3 regions of the Paenibacillus suaedae genome follow, and region 1 is predicted to be linked to each of the others. Evidence: predicted binding sites of a transcription regulator. Region 1 holds the regulator's gene; each other region holds the start of a gene.
The links. The regulator NrdR, encoded in region 1, represses ribonucleotide reductase genes. The targets are predictions, from matches to a motif close to AACACNATATATNGTGTT.

Region 1 (7,790 bases):
AGCCAATACCCGAACCTGCAGAATATTCCTGTTCGGCTTGAGGAAGGACGCAAGATTCGTCAGGCGTTTGTTCCTTCGGAGAAGGGATGGCATATCGTTGCTGCCGACTACTCTCAGATTGAGCTTCGTGTATTGGCTCATATCTCGGGAGACGAGAAGCTGAAGGAAGCTTTCCTTCATGACATGGACATTCATACGAAGACCGCGATGGACGTATTCGGTGTGTCTCCTGAGCAGGTTGACGCCAACATGCGCCGTTCGGCGAAGGCGGTTAACTTCGGAATTGTATACGGGATTAGTGATTACGGACTGTCTCAGAACTTGAATATTACGCGCAAGGAAGCAGCACAGTTTATCGAGCAGTATTTTGCTGTATTCCAAGGTGTTAAGCAGTATATGGAAGACATCGTGAAGCTCGCTCGCCAAGACGGCTATGTGAAGACAATGCTGGAGCGCAGACGGTACTTGAAGGATATTCATGCTTCTAATTTCAATCTGCGTTCATTCGCAGAGCGGACGGCGATGAATACTCCAATTCAAGGAACAGCCGCAGATATTATTAAGCTCGCTATGGTTCAGATGGATGCTCGTATGCGCGAAGCGGGAATGAAGAGCCGCATGCTGCTGCAAGTACACGATGAATTGGTATTCGAGGTTCCGGATGAAGAGATGGAGACGATGTTGAAGCTTGTTCCTGAAGTAATGGAATCGGCTATTGAGCTCTGTGTTCCGCTGCGAGCAGATGTAAACAGCGGCGAGAATTGGTATGAAGCGAAGTAGAACGTAAGCCAAGCGGTGAGCGAGGATGATGTAATAACCGCCAAGCCTACATGAGAGCGGCTTTTTCGGTATAATGAAAATATCAAGAGGTGATTGGACATGCCGGAATTGCCGGAAGTAGAAACAGTCAAACAAACATTGAATACATTGGTCGCTGGAAAGCGGATTGAGCGGGTAACGGTTACGCTGCCTCGTATTATCCAGCGGCCGTCAGAAATAGAGCAATTTTGTGATGCATTGAAGGGTCACACGATCGAACGGGTTGAACGCAGGGGCAAGTTCTTGCGGATCCTGCTGGATGGGCTTGTTCTTGTATCCCATCTGCGTATGGAAGGACGCTACGGCGTATATGCTGCTAATGAGCCAGTTGAGAAGCATACGCATGTTATTTTCCATTTCGATGACGGTACCGAGCTGCGTTATAAGGATGTCCGCCAATTCGGCACGATGCATCTATTCGCAGCAGGAGAGGAATGGGAGCAGCCTCCTCTTCATAAGCTGGGAGTAGAGCCCTTGTCTCCTGAATTTACTGTCGAACGCTTCGCAGAAGCGATGAGAAGACGGCGCAGCTTTATTAAGCCAGTCCTGCTGAACCAGCACATCGTAGTAGGAATCGGAAATATTTATGTGGATGAAGCTCTGTTCAGAGCAGGCATTCACCCGAATCGTGCGGCAGATGAGCTTACGGATGAAGAGTACGCGCTTCTGCATCGCGCGATTATTGATACCCTTAAGGAAGCGGTTGAAGCTGGCGGCTCCTCTATCAAGTCATATGTGAATGGCCAAGGGGAAATGGGGATGTTCCAGCATCAGCTGCAAATGTATGGACGTCAAGGGCAACCTTGTGTTCAATGCGGCAGTATCATTGAGAAGACAGTAGTTGGCGGTCGGGGTACCCATTACTGCCCGGTATGCCAGCATCGTTCTCAGTAATGGAATCTAGGTAAGCTGAAAAGTTGAATAAGCACTCTTATCCACTCTTGCCCATATGATATGGTAAATCGGGATTCCTGAGCTGTGAGTTGTACGCTAGTCTGCACTTGCTCGGGAACTGCCTAGCGGGAGGGAACGGTAGTTGCTTATTCATACAGTGTCTTTGTTCATCCTGGCTTTTGCATTGAGTCTGGATAGCTTCGGTGTAGGAATGACCTACGGATTGCGCCGGCTCCGCATCCCTTGGACTTCAATTGCTGTCATTGCGTGCTGCTCTGGGCTGGTCATTCTACTGTCGATGCAAGTGGGCAACTTGCTTATTCAGTATGTATCTCCTGCTGTAGCTCAGTGGATAGGTTCACTTATTCTTGTCGGGATTGGCTGTTGGGCTATCCTGCAGCTGCTTCGCTCATCGCAAGATGAGGATGCTCGGTTGGATCAGATAGCAAGCAGTGAACATGCGGCAGCAGATCAGATGCATGTATCAGCAGTTGTTCAATCCTCTTCAGTTCCATCTATTCCGATGGGGGATGAGCCGCGGCAAGTGGTGCACATTCAATTGAAGAGTCTGGGCGTTGTCATTCAAATATTGAAGACTCCAAGCGCTGCGGACATGGATCGTTCAGGCACCATTAGTGCAGTAGAGGCTGCATGGCTTGGAGTCGCGTTGTCGTTGGATGCATTTGGAGCGGGTATAGGAGCTGCGCTGTTAGGCTATCCTGCACTCATGACCGCGATTGTTATCGCCTTATTCAGCGGCATATTTCTGCGATTCGGCATTCATATTGGGATTGCATTCGCAGGCGCGCGATGGATTGGGAAGCTGTCATTTGTGCCAGGCCTGATGCTAATTATAATGGGGATTATTAAGCTGCTGACGTAAGCGGCATTATTATAGAATGAGGTGAAGGCATGAACATCGGGTTAACCGGAGGCATCGCTTCCGGCAAGAGCACCGTCTCCCGATTACTAGTGGAGCGAGGCGCTCTGCTGGTTGATGCTGATAAGATTGCCAGGGAAGTCGTTCTCCCTGGCAGTCCCGTGTTGGAACAAATTGCGGTGCATTTCGGATCGGACATGCTGCTTGCGGACGGAACGCTCAATCGGAAGCGATTAGGGGAGGTTGTCTTTGCAGATGAGACAAGTCGCAAAGCGTTAGAAAGCATCACCCACCCGGCTATCCGGAAGGAAATCCAGCGTCAAATGCATCGATATGAGACGGACTATCCAGAACGTCTTGTTGTCGTTGATATTCCGCTCCTGTATGAGTCAGGTCTAAGCGAGATGTTCGATTCGATATTGGTAGTGTATGTTCCAAAAAGTGTTCAATTACAGCGTCTAATGGAACGGGACGGTTGGAGCGAGCGCGAAGCTGAACAGAGGCTGAATGCTCAGTGGAGTATGGAGAAAAAGCGAGAGCTGGCGGACATTATTATCGACAATAGCGGTTCGCTGGAAGATACGATCAAGCAGCTCGACCATTTCTGGTCGGAGAAAGGCTTGCCATGAATCGTATGATGAAAATGCTCCGCAAAAAGAGAGTGCTATTGATGTTGTTTTTGGGCATGCTGTTCTTGCTGTTCGTTCAGTCGCAATGGCTGGGGAGATGGATGTACCCGATAGCATATGAAGACGAGATCCGCAAATATGCAGCTCAATATGATGTAGATCCTCTGCTTGTGGCTGCTATCATTCGAGTGGAGACGAACTTCCAAGCGGGGCGCGAATCTCGCAAGGGAGCGATTGGAGTCATGCAGCTGATGCCGGAAACGGCCACATGGGCGATGGAGCAGTTGAAGATGAATAATCGTTGGTCTTTGGACGAATTGAAAAATACGGCCGACCCGAATATTCTTATTGGCACATGGTATCTAAAATCGCTGCATAAGCAATTCAATGAGAATTGGATAGCGGCGATCGCTGCTTACAACGCGGGTCCCGGCAATGTGAACAAATGGATTCGCAACAAAGTATGGGACGGCAGCTATGACACAGCCAAGCAGCAAATTCCATATGGGGAAACAAAGTTGTACGTACAGCGTGTTATCCATTATTATGATAAGTATAAAAACATCTATCCGAAAATGAAGTAGAATGAAGAAGAAGCATCGGACAAGCCGATACCGTTATCGCGCATGATGTCCGACGCTTCTTCCGTCATTATTTGTATTGACCTGCAAGAGATTGTTCAGCGATTTGGACAAGGCGCTTCGTGATGTAACCCCCGATAGAACCCGTGTCACGAGTTGCCATGTTGCCATAGTATCCGTCAGATGGGATGGCAATGCCCAACTCTTGTGCGATCTCGAACTTCATTTGTTCAAGAGCTGCAGTCGCTTGAGGTACGACCAAGTTGTTGCTGGAACGATTGTTTTGGCTCATTTGATTCACCTCCTTGCGGTTGGTAATTGTATTGTGTGCATTCTTTCAAAGATCATTACAGGTAACCACTGGTAACTTTTTAAAAAGTGAATTGTGATAAACATCAAGAGTAGAACGGAGGAACGAAAATGAAGTGTCCTTATTGTGACCACTTAGGAACAAAGGTACTTGATTCTCGTCCAGCGAACGACAATAAGTCTATTCGCCGCAGGCGGGAGTGCGAGCTGTGCAGCAGACGCTTTACTACATTCGAGATGGTGGAGGAGACTCCGCTCATCGTTATTAAGAAGGATGGAAGCAGGGAAGAGTTCAGTAGGGATAAGATGCTGCGCGGACTTATTCGTGCCTGTGAGAAGCGTCCCGTATCTGTGGAACGGCTGGAGATGATTGCTTCGGAGGTCGAGAAGCAGCTGCGCGATACCGCCCATGCGGAGGTAGACAGCCGTGTCATCGGTGATTTCGTCATGGAGCAGCTCTATCCAGTAGATGAAGTTGCTTATGTGCGGTTCGCATCGGTCTATCGTCAGTTCAAGGATATCAGCATGTTTATGAAGGAACTGAATCATCTTCTGTCGAAGAACGCCCTTGGCGAACACTCAGATAAATAGTTTAAACAAGCTCGGAAAACCCCTCAAGCAGTAAACTGTTTGAGGGGTTCTTTGTATTTTATCGAGCAATCAAGTGTGGATTGATGGATAGGTGCAGATCTACATTGCAGACGACTTTCCATCGTAGCGGGCATTTTCCCCGATTTGAGGAGCCAGAGCGCTATCTTGATATTGTTAGTGAGTTTTTCGTGCAAATAAAAACTCCCTCAAACATTTGAGGGAGAATAGACGTTAAAAAATAATTCTTCTACGGGTGTCAAGCAGCACGATAGCAAGGAGATCGAAGAGCACCAACGGCAAGATGAAAGGGAAAAATGAAGTGTGTACTTTTCCCGCATGCTTTACGGAGTTGACCTTTAAGTACACTCTCTTTTTATCTACTTTCACGATGGTGCCTGTATATACGTTACCGTTTTTGGCCTTTATCTTAACGAATTTTTTCAAGTACTTTACACTTTTGGAGTAATGAGGGGATAACGTCTTAGACGTGATCTTCTTAGGCGTGATTTTTTTAGGCATAGAAAGACCTCCTTTTCGCATAATAGCGGAACACACAATGTGCTTAGATATGTTATGCACGATGTACGAAAAGGGTGTCATAATGTGTCACAATTGTCCCTGATACCATTGTACGAACCCGAGTTTCCAGGATACGTAGTAGCATAATGCGATTCCGCCTAGCAGAAGGAAAAGCAAGATCCAATCCTTCCAGGTGACTCGAAGCTTCACATAATAAGTTCTTCCACGTCGGCCTGTGAATCCCTTCGATATCATGGCGGCAGCTACACGCTCCGACTTGCGAATAGCTGAAGCGAGCAGTGGAATCGCATAACGTTTCCATGCCCGCAGCTTGCTCTTCCAGCCGTGCTCCCGTTCTATGCCTCGCATGCGGTGCGCATCCTGTATGATGCGCAGTTCTTCCTTGAAGAAGGGGAGGAAGCGATAGCCTGCCAGAATGCCGTATGCCCATTTGGGCGGCAGCTTGCACTGCTGCATCAGGCTCAGCATGAATCGCACAGGATCTGTCGTCAAGATGAAGATGAGCGACAAGGCGGAGAAGATAAGCACTCTTAGTCCGAGTGAGATTGCCTGCTGGAACGTGGCCTCCGTAATGATGAACGACCCCCACTGCCATAGAATGGCACTTGAAGCGGGATCGGCAGAACGCGGGAAGACGAGGGCCGTCCACACGTAGCCGATGCCCATAATGAGGAAGGGGCAGAAGCTAAGCAGCCATTTACGCCATGATATGTTCCCCAATAGGAATGTAAATAGAACGATGTAGACAAGGGCTGCAAGCGGTGTAACCGGATCGAACGTCAACGACAGCATTATAACCGCTATAATGATCGCAAGCCCCTTAATGCTTGGATTCCAATCACGGAGTATCAGGATGATCTCCTCCTTCGATACCTGACGTCTGTGCAAGTAGGCGAGATGCCACCGCGAAGTTCATCGGCATACGCAGATGACACTTCTCCACGAGCTCAGGGTGCTCACTCCACAGCTTGGAAGGGCTGCCGTCAAACCGTATGCAACCTTCATCTAGCACAATAATTCGGTCGGCATAGGTCTGAACCCACTCCATATCATGCGTGATCATCAGGACAGTAGCGCCTGCTTGGGTTCGTGCTTGCAGGGTGTCCATCAGCTGCTTGGATGTATAAGCGTCTTGTCCATATGTCGGCTCATCGCATAACAATAGCTGTTGGCTGTCGGTAAGAACGGAAGCGACACTAAGTCTTCGCTTCTGTCCTTGGCTGATGGAGAAGGGATTGGCATTGGCAACCTTGTTCAAGCGGAAGCGTGTCAAGGCTTCTCCGACATGCTGCTGTACTTCTTCTTCGCTCAGAAGCTGCAAGCGCATCCCGAATGCAAGTTCATCGAACACGGTATCAGTAATGAACTGATGCTCTGGATTCTGGAATACATATCCGATGAAGGCTCTCAGCTCCCGCTCCGCATATCGATGAAGAGGCATGCCATTCAGAATGATTTGACCTTCATCCGGCTGTGTCAATCCAGACAAGAGGGAGGCGAGGGTAGACTTCCCAGCTCCGTTTGGGCCGACAAGTGCTACCCATTCCCCTGCATGCAGAGTAAGGGACACGTGATCAAGGATTACTCTTCCTTTACGCCGATAGACAAGGTCGTGCGCTTGCAGGACTTCCTCAGGCTTTCGTGGGGAATCGTTAGATTGAGCTGATGTTAGGATGCGCATTGCATCCTGCTGTACGCATTCAGGCAGCGACAGCAGCAGCTTCAAGAGATCTTCGTCTGTGAGTGCAGGGTCTGCGGCTGTGAGACGCTGACGAACGAACTGATCATCATAATTGCTGAAATCGCAAATATTGCTACTATCGTCATCGTTGTTGCTATCGCTACTGTTGCTGTGATTAAACCACTCACGGATGAATTGCTGCAGTTCCAGCGCTTGCGGAAGCCAGATACCGCGTGACTTGGCTTCAGCTGCATGATGCTTGAAGTAGGAGACAGGAAGACCGTCAAAGACGAGGGCTCCAGCCTCATCCATCACGAGCAGGCGATCCGTCATGCCGATCCAATCGTCCAATTGATGCTCAATGATAAGCAGAGCCATCCCTTCCTTGCGTGCCAGTTCTGAAATGAGTACAGCAAATTGATGTCTTGTACACGGATCGAGATTCGATGTAGGCTCATCCAACACAAGCATGTGCACGCGAAGGGCTAGAGCGCAGGCAAGAGCCAGCTTCTGTTTCATGCCTCCTGACAGCTCGTGGATATACGCATGTCGCCATCCGAGCAATCCTACCTTTTCTAATACCTCTTGAATCATGGATTCCATCTCAGTTCGAGGGCAATCCCGATTTTCTAGGCAAAAGGCTATTTCTTCTTCTACACGCAGCATACAGAACTGACTTTCGAAATCTTGAAATACAATTCCGATATGCTGGGCCGCTTCACCGGAATCGTACTGTTCGATTGGCTTGCCATACAGATGGACACTGCCTTCAACGAGACTGTCTATTGCATGTGGATACAGCCCGGTAAGGCAAAAGGCTAGCGAGCTCTTGCCGCAGCCGCTTGGGCCTAGCAGCAGAACGGTTT
Region 2 (7,790 bases), on a different contig from region 1:
TCCGCAACCAAGTCAATCAGGTTGAACATATCCATGTCATATGCTTCTTTGTAATAGAAGTAGTTCTCATCGTTAATGTAAGGCATTGGATAGATCGTCTTGGAATCTCCGTACTCACGCTCCTCGATGCGCTGAGTAATTGGCGCGATCGAAGCTGTAGACGACTGCAAGTACGAGATAGAGCCTGTAGGTGCGATCGCCAGACGGTATGCATGGTACAAGCCATGCTCCATCACTTGCTCTTTCAAGCGAGCCCAGTCTTCCAATGTAGGCATCGTGTGACCTTCGAACAATTCCTTCACGCGATCTGTCTTCGGAGTGAAGTCCGTGTTCAAGTATCTATCGAAATATGCGCCGCTCGCATATTCACTCTTGTCAAAGTCCGTGAACGTCACGCCGCGCTCTTTCGCAATCAGCATGGAACGTTCCAAGGAATAGAAGTTCAGCATCATGAAGAACGCACGCACGAAGTCTCTTGCTTCCATGGACTCATATGCAATCTTGTTCTTCGCCAAGTAACCGTGCAAGTTCATTGCACCAAGGCCTACCGAATGAAGCTCACGGTTCGCCTTCGCTACGGATGGAACGATACTGATATTGCTGCGGTCAGATACTTCTGTCAGTGCGTCCATAGAACGATGAACCGTATCACGCATCCGCTTATTCTTCATGACGTTAACAATGTTAAGTGAACCCAAGTTACAGGAAATATCGCGGTTAATCTCATCCTCAATGCCGTAATCGTTAATTGTGGACACTTCACTAAGCTGTGCGATCTCACTGCACAGGTTGGAGAATTTAACCTTACCGATTTCTTTCAGGGCATGATATTCATTCGTGTTATCTACGAACATGATATATGGGTAACCAGATTCCATCTGAATCTGTGCAATTTTCAAAACTAGGTCGCGAGCGACAATTTTCTTTTTGCGGACTTTCGGATTGTCTACGAGCTCATCATACATTTCGGAGAGATCCATATCATCCAAATGCTTGCCATATGCTTGGAATACCGTGTGCGGATAGAACAAGTACATGTCTTTATCCTGCTCAACAAGCTCGAAGAACTTGTTCGGAGCAACGACGCCGAGCGACAAAGTCTTAATGCGGATTTTCTCATCACTGTTGATTTTCTTCGTATCCAGGAATTCATGGATGTCAGCATGGAATACGTTCAAGTATACAACGCCGCTTCCGTCACGCTGTCCCAATTGGTTTGCGTAGGAGAAAGCATCCTCAAACAATTTCATAACGGGGAGTACGCCGCTTGCTTTACCGTCTAGCCCTTTGATCTGCTCGCCTGCACCGCGAATCTTGCTCAAGTTCAAACTCACACCGCCGCCAATTTTACTTAACTGAAGTGCGGAGTTGATCGCAAATCCGATCGAGTTCATGGAATCGTTCACTTCGAGCAGGAAGCAGCTGACGAGCTCTCCTCTGCGCTTCTTCCCTGCATTCAGGAAGGTTGGCGTTGCTGGCTGATACTCTTGTGCAATCAACAGATCTGCATATTCGAATGCTTTGTTCATATCTCCGCTCGCTAAGAACAAGGATACAACCGCCAGTCTGTCTTCATAACGTTCCAAGAACTTCGTATCATCATTCGTCTTCATCGCGTAGTTATTATAAAACTTGAACGCGCTCATGAAGGATGGGAAGCGGAATTTCTTCGAGTACAGGAACTCGTACAATTTCTTAATATCTTTAAATTCATATTGGTCGAAAATCTCTTTCTCATAGTAATCATTTTCGATCAAATAATGAATCTTCTCTTCAAGGTTATGGAAAAACACTGTATTTTGATTGACATAATCAACGAAGTAGCTCTTTGCTGCGTCGTGATCCTTGCCAAATTGAAATTTACCGTCCTTCTGAACCATGATTTCATTGTTAAGCTGTATCCATTTTGGTATCAAAGTCATGGACCTCCCGAATAAAGTTGTCTACATCTCGTTTTGTCCCGCTGAGTTCAAACTTCATCAGTACGGGGACGGAGTATTCTCTGGAAATATGGTCAGCTGCAAGCCCATACCGAGTGCCCCAGTTCATGTTGCCGCTGGCCGCGACACCTTGGAGCAAATGACTGTGTTCTTCCAGAAACTCTTGCGTGGACTGTGGAACTTGTCCGAACCCGGTCGTGTACGTAATCAGGATAAAGGGTTCATTAAGCTTGGTGTCAGGCGTGACACGAACACACTCCAAATCCAATTTATCGACGAATCGTTTCACGTTACCCGTCTTCGAATCGTAAGCGATAAGCACGTGACCCCTCCGTTGTTCGACTAGTTTGCAAATGGAACGAACAAAAAATGCTCATTCAAAAACAAGGATCAAAGCGATCGACACGTTGCGTACCCTAATTGCGTTTATGCTGTCGCTTTAATCTCTCAATCTCTGAATAGGCATGTCTTAGAATCTGGCGCGTGGCGCCGCTCGATTCCAATTGCTGTCACAATATATAGTGTATGTATCGCATTAAACCAACTATATATAGTTCGCTATAGAATCATATACAATTTTAAGAGAAATGGCAAGGTCCATTTTATGACGCTTTCTCTATCAAATTTCATGTCGACTATTGGCACAAAACATTACTATCGTACCACACCTCAGACGAATATTGGAGATCATTTATTTTGGAATTGTAGAGAAATACATGATAAAAAAATTCGAATATTCCCCTTTTCAGCGACGGGATGGCGATCTCTCCAATCTCAACTTTTTTTTATTTAACCATGACATTGGAGTCAAATCAGCACATTTTTTGATTACCACATACACAATCCAAACATCGGATATGAACAAGCATATAATAATTGGAAGTGATTACTAGAAGTGATTACTAGAAGTGATTCATGTCAATTCATTTTGAATAGACGGAGGGAAACATCCGATGAGCAAATCTAAAGCGCTACGAACATCGAGATCATCTGATGTGGTAAATCAGGTGTATTCAAACCGGGTACTGCGATCTGAGTTTGATCGGAATTGGAGAACGGAAATTTCAAGAAGTGGGTATGTTATTTACATTGCAACTGCAAACCGGGCTAAAGTTGAGGTAATACTGTCAGGCGGGATAAACAAGCGATTGGTGTTTCCGAGAGGCGGAAGAGTGATCGTCGGTGGTGGCGGAACATCGCATTATAGCAAACCACATCGCACGATCACGATTTAATGATCATTGGTTAACTTGCATAGTATGATTATGAGTTACACTGGAACGTTAAGATATCGACCAGATACAGATATAGATACAGATATAGCGGCAGTACAAGACACCAGAGTCGTGTCTGACTGCCGCTGATTCGTGAAATGTCACGGAGTTTGTACCCTACGATTCATCCCCTGCTGCCAAAAAAGATAGAATGTGCGAGGCCATTTCTTGAGGATGCGTCAATGGGAGCATGTGGTCTGCACCCTCTATTTCGACGAAAGCAATACGTGGTATCCGCTTGAACTCCTCCGCGATCATGCGCATATCGTCCCACTCCACTGTCCCGTACATAAACAAGGTAGGAACCGCGATTTCCTCCAACTGTTCGATCGCAGGTGGCTGAGGCCATATCACCTCAAAGCTGCGCCACTCTGTGAAGACACGCGTAAAGTATTGGGTGTGCATATCAATAAAGATATCACGCTGACCGCTAGCCATGACCGTTCGATAAATTGGCCCCTCCAATGAAAACTGTATCATCTTGCCCACATCCGGAGCGAGTGAATTCAATTGCTGAATCCAGCCCCGATACGTCTCTGAGAAGATGAAACCTGTCAAGGATGGAGCAACAGCGATCAGTCGAGCGACTCTATCCGGGAAGGTTAATGTAAAGTTAGTAGCCAATTCTCCGCCTATAGAATGCCCAACTAGGGTCACCTGTTCCAGCTTCAGGTCGTCCAGCAGTTGACGTAAATCCTCGACAAGGTTGAACGGTACTTGCGGTGCGGGCGATCGCCCCGTACCACGAGCATCAAAGGTAACGACCTGGTGAGTTGTTGCGAGAAGTGGTACTAGCTCCCCCCATGCCCTTGAATCGACGCCTCCGCTGTGAATCAGCACAATCGGCTCGCCTGTTCCATAAATCGAGTAGCTCAGATCCATTCATGCTCCCTCCCATGTGGCTTTCTATTGATTGTTTCACCTCATATATTAGATATGGATCAATATTCAGATCAATGATTTTTTGTTTTTTCTTACCTTACATTCCACAGAAGCACTACGATCCCATTCTGGTCATCGCCAGTATCCAGATGGAGAAACCAACCCGATAAGGAAGTTTCCTTACTCGATGGAAATTCCCCAGCAATCCATACTCATTTCCCGTGCTTGTACTCTCATTTCCCGGGCAACCGCGCGGTTTCGAGCCATTGTGACAGTGATGTTCAACATAATCACAGAAAAACAGAGTCAGTTCCATGCCGAACCTCACTCCTTTTTGTCTCTTCAAGCAGCAATGTGCATAACCATGCAAAAGAATGATCCGCTACGGAAATAAGAAATTTTATTTTTGCAATGCCTACCTATTCCCCATCTCATTCATATTGCCTCTTGAAGGAAGATCATCATCATAAAACACTTGCTAAAGGTTGTAGCTGTATTCCTGATTGCTTTGATCCTCATTCTCTACGCGTCCGCCATGTTGTTTGGTAGAGAACGTAAAATAGACCGACCCGGAGGTCGATCTGCTTCAATTAACTTCCTATATATTTCACTTCATTTAATATCCATTCTGTTGAAATACAGAACGCTTGCTACTAAGCCGAATAGCGAAGTGATACCGACCGCAATAAACGAGTATAGAGGCGGATAATCCGCTACATAACTTTGTGTCACAATTACATGTGCAGCTGACCAAGGGAAAATCGCCTTGTAATCGGAACTGATCACGGTAACATTCCCTAACGTGATCACCGCTGTGAACATGATGGTCGGCACATAATTTTTGAATAAGAAGGTTACCCAAATCGTCGGTGTGGACAACAGGAACATAAGGACAGCACCTAGTACATAGTCACCCAATGAAGACACCAGTACCGTGGCACTTACCCCGTCTGATTTGATAAAAAATCCGAATCCCAATGTAAGCACCCATGCCACCATCGTCAATAGAAGTATCCATATGAGCAGCATAAGCATTTTGCTCGCGATTAGAGCAACTCTTGATACCGGGATTGTAAGCAGGTTCTTGAGTGTATCCTCCACAAATTCTCGATTGAATAAATATGCAGTAATAACACCATACAACAGTACTCCAAGCAGCAGCATCACATTCAGATTCGTGTTATAAAATGAAATTTCGAAAGGGATTACTTTCTCTGGCTCACGCTTCATCTGGCTCAAGTATGCGATGAACATCATAATTGGTGCGGCAGACGCCCCAATTATACTCACGAGAAACATCTTCGATCGTTTCAGCTTCAATAACTCGGTATAGAGCAAATTAACCAATCGTACCACCACCAATCCGCTTTACGAAATAATCTTCAAGCGTGTCCTCGTGGAGTGTCATTTTGAACACATCAATATCGTTCTGAACAAACATCTTATTCAGCTTGTTCTGTTCTCCAATCCGTGAATATACACGTATCAATCCGTCACCATGGATTTCATAATCATGGACGCCCGCTCGCGACTCGAGCAGCATCGCTGCCTTATTGTCATTGGACACACGGAACTCGATATATCTGCGATTTCGTTTATGCAGCTCTCCAATTGAAATTTCCTCAAGCAGCTTCCCCTCATGGATAATTCCAAGCTGGTCGGCAAGCTGCTCAACCTCGGATAAAATATGACTGGATATTAGCACAGTGATGTTGCGTTCTACCGCTAAAGATTTAATGAGCTTGCGCATCTCCTTAATGCCAATCGGATCAAGGCCATTCGTTGGCTCATCAAGAATAAGCAGCTCTGGATGATGCAGGATCGCTCTGGCAATCCCGAGACGCTGCTTCATCCCCATCGAATATTGACCTACCAGCTTCTTCGTCTCTTCCTGCAGCCCCACCGTTTCTAGTGCTTCCTCCAACGCATTTCGTTTGTATACGCCCATCAGCTTCGCATTAATGAGCAAATTCTCATATGCCGTTAAATTCTCATAGAATCCGGGATGCTCCACCATCGAACCGATTCGGGACAGGATTTCTCTAGGCTTAGCGTTCAATTGCTGCCCGAATAGTTCAATTTCCCCTTCTGTAGGCTTGATTAATCCAAGCAGCATGCGGATAGTCGTTGTTTTGCCAGCGCCATTGCGACCAAGAAAGCCGTATATCTCGCCTTGCTTCACATTCATGTTCAGATCATGAACAGCAATCTGTTCCCCATACTGCTTCGTGAGCCGGGTCGTACGTATGATCGTGCTCATGCAGCACCTCCTGAGTAAGTCTACTATTATCGTAAGGGGTTGATTTTAAATGCTGCTTAATGAGTTCTTAACTATCTCTTAACTGGTGGCAATGTCTTTCGAATGGGAATATTGACGATAAAGGCAGTTCGGACATGCGGCTCGCTTAACACGGAGATGTGGCCGCCAAGCTTATCGACAAACGCCTTCGTAATTGCTAATCCTAGCCCGCTACCGCCATGAAGCAGACTCCGTGATCGTTCGGAGCGGTAGGTTCGCTCGAATACCTTCGTTAACTCGTCCACTGGAATTCCCGGCCCTTTATCCCATATCGTAATGGCAATGTTCGCCCCATTCCGCTCTAGTTCCACCCCTAATACCTGACCATCCTTGCCATACTGTATCGCATTCTTGATCAGGTTGTTCAAAATTCGGATGTACCCATAGCGATCCATTGCAACCATACAGGACTCCTCAGGAATCTGAACCGCTAGATCCATACCGTTCTTTTTCAACTCTGGCAGAAATGAAATCAACGCTTCCCTCAGCAGCTCCGCAGCATCTAATGACTCCCATCTCATCTCGACTTCATCCGCATCCAGCTTCGCCATCTGGAAGATATGGTCGATCAATTCCTTAAGCGCTTGTGCTTTCGCTGAAATAATCGCAACACACTCATCCCTCTCTTGCTCTGAAGAGATATGTTCATCCTGCAATGCATCGACATAACCGATAATCGAAGTAAGCGGTGTTCGTATATCATGCGAGATATTAGCGAGAAGCCTCTTACGGGCAGCATCGGATCGAATTGCATTCACTTGAAGCTTCTCCATCTGCTCAATTAATTCATTAATCGAAAAGAGCATCTCATCATACGCCTCAGATTCATTCGCCAGCAGTCTCGTATTGACATTGCCGCGAACAGCACGCTTCACGGCGGCAGCATGGCTCCTAACCTCCGCTATAAACCGAACACGTCTGTAGAGCAGCAGCGCAGCAACGGTAAACAACACAGCAAACAGCCCCCACCTGTATATACCTAGAGGCTGTATTGTCATACTATCGATGACGAACCATATAGTTAATCCCATTAATAAAATAACCAGCATTAGACTGTTTTTGTCATGCCTCATCGCGTTCACCTGTAAACTTATAGCCAATGCCCCACACCGTCTGAATCAGCTTCGGTTCAGATGGGTCTGTTTCAATTTTCAGCCGAAGCTTACGAATATGAACCATAACTGTATTATCGTCCTCAATGTATTCTGATCCCCACACCTGTCTAAAAATCTGCGTCTTCGTAAATACCTGCTCAGGATGAGAAGCGAACAATCTCAACAACTCAAATTCCTTGGCGGTCAGATTTACTTCTTGCCCATTGCGGGTAACTACATATTTTTTAACATCAATTATTAATCCCTTAAATCGCATGGTTGCTGAACCTTCTTCTGCAAG
Region 3 (7,790 bases), 160 kb from region 1:
GCAGGAATGTCATTCAAATCATTAATCGTAATGTACGCCATCCCGAACGGCGTATTAATCTTATACGTTGCGCCGCGCAATACTTGGGGACGGCGCTTGTACACATTATTTGAGCTTGCTGATTCAGACTCTCCCCCCTTGGTTGCAGTTACCTCAGCAGAAGGAGAAGCATTGCCATGTGTAGATTCCTGAGTAGATTCCTGACCGTCATTACTTTCCTGCGCTCGGACTCCATCCTTCTGTTCATGATCTGAAGAGACACTCAAAGACGATGCACCAGACGAGCCAGTATCCTGACGATGAAGCTGCTGCTCATTTCCGTCCCCATTGTTCTTCGTCTTCTGTTGACCCTCAGAGACAAAGGAAGACTCGCAATGAAGAACCCCTCCTTGTGTTGATTGTGGCTCCTCGGAATCAGCTTGCCCCGATCCTGAATGGTTGCTCTCTTCCTGCTTCGACTCTTTCTCCGTCGACAGCACTTGCACGTCTCGACTTCCATCTCGGTAAATGGTTACACCTTTACATCCGAGGTCGAACGCCAGTTCATACAATTCCTTCGTCTGCTCGATAGTAAAGTCACTCGGGCAGTTCGCCGTTTTGGAAATCGAGCTGTCCACCCAGCGCTGAATCGCTGCTTGGGCACGTATATGATCCTCTGCTGACAGATCCATCGCTGTTACAAAGTAATCCGGCAGCTGGTCGTTCGGATGCGCATCCTTCCATTGCTGCGCAATCGGCACGAACTGCTCGTCATAGCCGAGACGGCTCTGGCGGTAATATTTGAAGGCGAAGTACGGCTCGATCCCGGTGGAAGTGCCAACCATGGTACCCGTGCTGCCCGTCGGCGCTTGTGTAATGACCGTTACATTACGCATCCCCTTCGCTTGAATTGCTTCTTCGACCTCAGGAAATACACCGCACATTTGCTTCATGAAGCCGCTTGACAAGTATGGCTCTGCTTGGAAGGCAGGGAAAGCCCCTTTCTCCGCAGCAATATCCGCAGAAGCCAAATAGGCCTCGCGGGCAATAAAGCCGAACAGCCGGTCAAGGAATTCGAGCGAGTAAGGACTTCCATATCGGATGCCAAGCTTGATCATCAATTCTGCCAATCCCATCGAGCCCAGCCCGACACGCCGCTCCTTCTGTTGATTGTTTTTATTCTCCTCAAAATGATACGGAGTCTTATCTATGACGTTATCGAGGAAGCGCACCGCATAACGCGTTACCTTCGATAGCTCCTCCCAAGCAACATCCCGCTTCTCAGCATCATAGAACTTGGACAGGTTGAGCGCGGATAAATTGCAGACACCCCACGCCGGTAGTCCCTGTTCTCCACAAGGATTCGTACAGATAATCGGGTTGAAATACCAGCTGTTCGACATCTGATTATAATGCTCCATGAAGACAACACCCGGTTCCGCAGACTTCCACGCCGACTCTATAATCGTATGCCAAATGTCGCGGGCCTTAACTGTCTGATAAGGAATGACGGACTTGCCCGCCTTCTTCCACTTCTCCAAATCTCCATCCCACTGCTCATCATAGTCCGGATCACTCGTATCTGGAAATACAAGTTCCCAGTCCAAGTCCTCCTTCACGGCTTTCATAAATCCATTGCTAACACAGACAGATAAGTTCGCATTCGTCACTTGACCTGCAGTCTGCTTCACTGTAATAAAATCCAAAATGTCCGGATGCCAATCATACATCATTAACATTAAGGCACCACGCCGGCTGCCGCCCTGCTCGATAAGTCCTGTCGTATAGCTGAATAAGCCTCCCCATGAAACCGCGCCACTGGATGAGCCATTAACACCACGCACAATAGCCCGTCTTGGACGAAGCGAGGATAGATTGATGCCAACGCCGCCACCCCGAGCCATAATTTCTGTCATTTCCGAGAGCGTCTGCATAATCCCGCCTCGACTATCCTTAGGAGACGGAATGACATAGCAATTGAACAAGGTTAGCTCCTCGCTTGCTCCTGCTCCTGCTGCGATTCGTCCACCCGGGACAAGCTTCCAATCATCGAGAATATATCTGAATTTATCCGTCCATTCCGCTTGCTTCTCCTTAGTCTCAATGGAGGCAATTGCAGATGCCAATCGATCCCACATTTCCTCCGGTGTTTTCTCCACGGTCAGCGTCACATGCTCAATAGACGTCTGGATGGTCGCCCCGCTTCGGAGTGCAACAGATAAGTTCCGGCCATTACGTGCAGTAACCTCTCCAACCTCCTTCGTCGGAAATTTCGGATCATCTTTCGTTAATACAAGTACAACGTCCCCCACTCGGGTATTATTCGTATCTGCATCCTTTTTTGCATATCGATCTAGAAATATCTTCTCACTTAGTCCTTCCAAGCGTTTCTTCTGTGGCATATTCAAAGAGAACAACCTCCTGTGCTTCTTCATTTCATCAAATCTTTATCAACAACCACGTGCGTTAGACCTGCTTACATGGTATGTACTCAACACTATATCTAGTGTCCAAAAAGTATTTTACATCAACATATACAAAACCACTGTGATAAATCCCTCATTTCAAACTCTTTCCATCGTATCGTATGAACAGTTATGAAATAAGAAGATTACGTCCATACTACACGGTAATGAAGAATAACGCATCGATTAAGGAGGGAGACAACATGCGTACGTATCAGCCGTCGAACGAAGAGTCTCGTACACCGAGTAACGCTTCTACGACACTAGCTTACCCCGGAATCGAAGCATCTATGGGAACTGTGGGTATTAATGGAGATAACCCCTCCACATCCTCCCGTACTAGCACAGCTGCAATAGGTCGCATCCCCCTTACTATCGAGAACGGATGGACGGACGAGCTTCTTGCTCGCATTGACAAAAACAGCCCTTGGGATGACTGGACCTTATTCCGGCTTGCATACGAAGCCCAGCAGGCAAAGCGAATTCATGCATTTGACGAGCTTCAATGCTTAACTCATATTACAAACGTCGATCCACTGCCGCATCAGTTAGAGACAGCCCGCAAAGTGCTGCATGATATGCGAGGCAGAGCAATATTAGCCGATGAGGTAGGTCTCGGGAAGACGATCGAAGCCGGTCTTGTTTTAAAGGAATATATGATTCGTGGACTTGTGAAGCGAGTGCTCATCTTAGTGCCCGCCTCTCTTGTGCTGCAATGGGTTCGTGAGCTGAACCATAAGTTCGGCATTCCTGCGATCGCCCAAAAGAAGGGATATCAATGGGCAAATGACATCGTAGTCGCTTCCATGGATACTGCTAAACGCGATCCGCACAAGGAAATTCTCATGGAGCAGGAATACGATATGTTAATCGTTGACGAAGCCCATAAACTGAAAAATCGGAAAACAACGAACTATCAATTCATTCAGCATTTGCGCAAGAAATACTGTCTTCTGCTAACAGCTACACCCGTTCAGAATGATATGAACGAGTTGTATAACTTGATCAATCTGCTGAAGCCAGGTCAGTTGGGCGGTCAAGGGGAGTTCAGCACGAACTTCGTCGCAGACAAGCGGATGCCGAAGAATGAGGGCATGCTCCAGAGCGAGCTATCGAAGGTCATGGTGCGCAATCGCAGAGGTGAAGGCAATGTTCATTTTACGAAGCGTATCGTTAAGAATGTTCCACTCACCCTCTCGCCGGAAGAACAGGCGCTCTATGATGGCGTCACTCGATTTGTAAAGGAGCAATATCGAACAAACAGCGGGGATATCGGCAGCATGTTCTCCCTCATTACGCTGCAGCGGGAAGTATGCTCCAGTCGGGATGCCGTCTTCTTAACACTCGTGAATTTGTCAAAGAAGCTTGCCGAGGACTCCCCTATTCGCAATTATATCTGGGATCTTGTCGATCTCATTAAAGGCATTAATGCGAATACCAAAGCCGAAACGGCGATGAACATTATTCGCGAGATTAATGAAAAAGTTATCGTGTTTACCGAATACAGAGCTACCCAGGAGTACTTGCTGCAGTATTTCCGCAATGCCGGTCTAGTCGCAGTTCCTTACAGCGGAGGGATGAACCGCGGCAAGAAGGATTGGATGATGGATCTTTTCCGCGGACGGGCACAGGTCATGATTGCAACAGAAGCCGGGGGCGAAGGTATCAATCTGCAGTTCTGCCATCATATGATTAATTTTGATTTGCCATGGAACCCGATGCGCGTAGAGCAGCGGATTGGTAGGGTACATCGGCTTGGTCAGAACAATGATGTGAAGATCTACAACCTATCAACGCAAGGAACGATTGAAGAATATATACTGAACCTGCTTCATGAGAAAATCAACATGTTTGAGATGGTCATCGGCAGTCTCGACATGATCCTAGAACGGTTCGAGAAGCAGGATTCTCTCGAGAAGAGCCTCTCCCGCATTCTTCTGGAATCGGATTCGGAAGATCTGATTCACACCGAGGTGGAGCGTTTAGGCAATTCGTTAAATGCGATACGTGAAGAAATAGATATGGAAGACGACGAGAAGAGTGCAGCAATAAGTAATCTCCTGCATAACATGAGTGCCGAGATTGAAGGATGATGACAGGAATAGGAGGTAGGAAGGAATGAATACGGAGCAAGTACGACGATTTGTGCTCGATTATTTGGAGGCCACCGATTGTCATATCATGGAGACCTCACCTGCCAGTGTAACCGTGAAGCTGTCAGAACGAGCCGACCGTAAGCTTACGAACCGTCCCTACTATTGGGGTTTTGTTGATCGCACAGGGGCAGAGCCCGAGACGATGCGATTCACCTTCGTATTCGATCCTTCTGCGATGCAGCCTGAACCCCCTCGTGGACCTTCTGCCCCGCCAGTCCTGCCACCTGCGGGTAAAGCCACAGCTCCGCCAACTGGTGCAGCTATTGCTCCGCCTCCGGGCTCTACCCCTGCCGGTACAGCCCCCGGCGACTCCATCCTCGGTCGCTACTTCGGCGTAGCACCCGCCTTCACAGGCGGCGGTGGAGGCTTAGGACGAATTCCACGCGAGGATGTTACCTTCGGCAGCCGGCGGCTGTCGAGCATCATGCAAGCGGTTCATGAAGAGGGTCGCTTCATTCAATTGTTCGCTGAACCAGCCAATGCCGGCAGTACTGCTGCAAACAGTTCCACACGAGGTACTAAGCGTTCTACTGCATATGAGCCATGGCTTCTCTTAAATCTTAACGTCGAATTTGCATGCGACCTAAAGAGAGAGGAAATTCATTCGTTCGGAATATCTCTGATTACGGGACGAATTCGGACTGACTTCATGGAACAACTGCTGTCCATGCCCTTGTCCCCTAAGCTTCCTTCCAATGTGCATGTTGCGCCTTGGTCGTTGTCTATTCAACAAGCCCGCGAGGCTGTAGAAAGACATTTAATCGATCTCATCTCTACCTATGACAATACATGGGCTGTGGAAGCGTCAGAACGATTGGAAGAAGAGCTTGCGAGATTGAAGTCTTATTACGAACCTCAGCTTCAGCAATTCAGCACCGAAGCCGAGCAGGCTGCGAATATGCCATCCAACAAGGACAAGCATAGCGGGGATGATTCCGACACTGATCCCGAACAAGGGAATACAAATTCCCCTTCGAAACAAGAACAGATCCAGCAGCAATATGACATGAGGTGCCAAGAGATTCGGTGGCAATTCGAGCCTCGGATTGCGGTCAATTTTCTCAATGCAGGTCTGATTCATCTTCCTTCGACATTGGCCTAAGCCTATCAATCATGAACAGTGCAGAAACGCCACATTGCGGCAAAAATAGAACGTGTAAAGGACAAGCACCTGAACAATGGAACGACACCATTTTTAGAGCTTGTCCTTTACAATTAAGGAAATCAACTAACAGCAACCGATACAGGAAGCCTGTAACAACGGAAATTAGAGGTGATTCGATGAATAATGAACCTTGGTGGACGAAATTGGCTTATATCGCCGCATCCGCTGCACTGACTTCCCTTGTAGCTGGCAGTGTTACTGTCGGCATTCTGTTTGCATCAAGCGAAGCCAAGCCACTATCGGGCAGAACCAATGAGAACTTGGTAAGCGAAGCTTATGCTCCGCTCTCCTTTCAACAATCCTTATTTAGTGAACATTCGATCATCTTGACGTCTACTTCTGCTTCGTCTACCTATCACACCTTCCAGTCTGCACCCGCATCTTTGACCCCGCTTTCAGGGGGTGGAGAGAACAAACAGATTGATGAAGCAATTATCCACTATCAGCAGCAGCTCGCCAAGAAAGCCCCATTCCAGCAATGGGAGCATGCAGATACAGAATGCTTCCCTCTTGGCCCTGGCATGCATGGGTGGTTCATCCGCGTTATGGACAAACAAAAGCAAATTGGATATATGATTCTACAAGCAGATGCCGATGGTCGAATACGACTGTCGGAATATGGGCTTGGCGAACAGCAGCCCTTCGATGAATCAACCTTACAGGATGCATTGTTAGATCGACAGCAGCAGCTTGTAGAGGAACATAATAAGGAAGTTCAGGTAACGAGCATTTACCCGTACCAGCTAGCCCCGCTGCTTACCGTATGGCGAGTGGAATGGCACAACGGGAACGTTGATTGGCTTGATGCGCAAAGTGGAGAATGGCTCCCGCTGCCGAAGCAGTATGCACCAGCGCCAACAAAGCGAGATGCAAATGATAGCCCGACCTTGTTGAGTCAGCCCTCAGCGAGTCAATCTAAACGCATGGACAGCAAGGAACGATTGCTTTCGATACAATTGCTATCCTCTCATGCCGCCGCCTCCTCGCAGAGCTACAGCGAGGTTGCCTCTTCAAGCAGTTTGATTGCACCATTCGATCCCTATGAGAATGTGAACTGGATGACTAAGCTATCTATAAATAGCTCCAAGGAGCTTCCTCTTACTTTTCGTGATCAAAATTGGGTTTATATACAGCGCATAAGTGGTGGGGCTGTTAATCAACCTTTTTCGTATATCGGGATTCAGAGATGGATGCTTGGAGGAGGAAATAGAGATGATGGTCAGAGCAATTCAAGCGATTTGGCAAAGACAAGAGACAATGTGTATGTAATTGTCTCTTCTCCTGACATGAAATCCATGCGTTGGCTCCCCTCCTCAGATGCACTGCAAGCGGGGGCATTTATTCCACAGTCATAAAAATATGTTCATAGCTTGATCCTTGCAAAGAGGCACGACCTTCAAAGGCGTGCCCCTTTTTTTGCCTAAGGTTGAGAAGGCGTCCCAGATCCTGATGATGGAGTGTTAGAGGCTGTTTTGACTTGTTTGCGCAGTAGTCGGAGCACATTTAGTTCTCTGGCCCGCTTGAGCAGAGGCTTGCTTGCACTCCCCCATTGGCCAGCCCACATTTTGACTCCGAATGGCACCATTCCGAACCACTTCGTTTGCCATGATTCCTTTGCACGATTTTTCCGCTCCATTTGACGCTCCCGACGCGCTTCAACCGGCGTATCCATATAGGTGACAACGCGTTGTGTAATGTATTTAATCAAGTCTTCTCCTTTTCCTGCTTTAGCCATAACGGTTCTCAATCCTCTCGTCGTTATCTCTTGGCTGCCTCGCCCCGTCATTCTTAGGATACCCAGATCTACGGCGCACCAACCCAAATTGGCAGGAATGAGGTTGTGCTTCGCTGTACACGATAAAGATGGAGTGATTATGTTGACCATGTGACAGAAAGAAGGGATTGCTTCATGCTACATCAACCGTCATGTGCATCGCGATTGCGCCGAATGGTCGCTGGCATTATAGCTATTGCCATCGGGTGTACCGCTAATATTGGGGTCGGACATGCTGGACGTGCTGCCAC

Region 2: a site for NrdR is predicted at 2,449-2,466, ahead of nrdI (class Ib ribonucleoside-diphosphate reductase assembly flavoprotein NrdI). Genes of this name have one in related genera too.
Region 3: a site for NrdR is predicted at 2,473-2,490, ahead of RQP50_RS05205 (adenosylcobalamin-dependent ribonucleoside-diphosphate reductase). Genes of this name have one in related genera too.

What each region holds. Positions count from the first base shown of each region.
Region 1 is NZ_JAVYAA010000001.1:1,005,989-1,013,778, forward strand. It holds gene polA (DNA polymerase I) at 1-780, shown strand, start outside; gene mutM (DNA-formamidopyrimidine glycosylase) at 880-1,713, shown strand; gene RQP50_RS04430 (MntP/YtaF family protein) at 1,856-2,596, shown strand; gene coaE (dephospho-CoA kinase) at 2,626-3,222, shown strand; gene RQP50_RS04440 (lytic transglycosylase domain-containing protein) at 3,219-3,806, shown strand; gene RQP50_RS04445 (alpha/beta-type small acid-soluble spore protein) at 3,874-4,095, opposite strand; gene nrdR (transcriptional regulator NrdR) at 4,224-4,703, shown strand; gene RQP50_RS04455 (hypothetical protein) at 4,935-5,222, opposite strand; gene RQP50_RS04460 (energy-coupling factor transporter transmembrane component T family protein) at 5,310-6,095, opposite strand; gene RQP50_RS04465 (ABC transporter ATP-binding protein) at 6,082-7,790, opposite strand, start outside.
Region 2 is NZ_JAVYAA010000006.1:194,380-202,169, forward strand. It holds gene nrdE (class 1b ribonucleoside-diphosphate reductase subunit alpha) at 1-1,922, opposite strand, end outside; gene nrdI (class Ib ribonucleoside-diphosphate reductase assembly flavoprotein NrdI) at 1,891-2,262, opposite strand; gene RQP50_RS22250 (hypothetical protein) at 2,894-3,175, shown strand; gene RQP50_RS22255 (alpha/beta fold hydrolase) at 3,332-4,096, opposite strand; gene RQP50_RS22260 (ABC transporter permease) at 4,709-5,443, opposite strand; gene RQP50_RS22265 (ABC transporter ATP-binding protein) at 5,436-6,356, opposite strand; gene RQP50_RS22270 (sensor histidine kinase) at 6,428-7,348, opposite strand; gene RQP50_RS22275 (response regulator transcription factor) at 7,458-7,790, opposite strand, start outside.
Region 3 is NZ_JAVYAA010000001.1:1,162,464-1,170,253, reverse strand. It holds gene RQP50_RS05205 (adenosylcobalamin-dependent ribonucleoside-diphosphate reductase) at 1-2,381, opposite strand, end outside; gene RQP50_RS05200 (DEAD/DEAH box helicase) at 2,648-4,537, shown strand; gene RQP50_RS05195 (YqhG family protein) at 4,563-5,702, shown strand; gene RQP50_RS05190 (hypothetical protein) at 5,882-7,120, shown strand; gene RQP50_RS05185 (YqzE family protein) at 7,186-7,500, opposite strand; gene RQP50_RS05180 (N-acetylmuramoyl-L-alanine amidase) at 7,675-7,790, shown strand, end outside.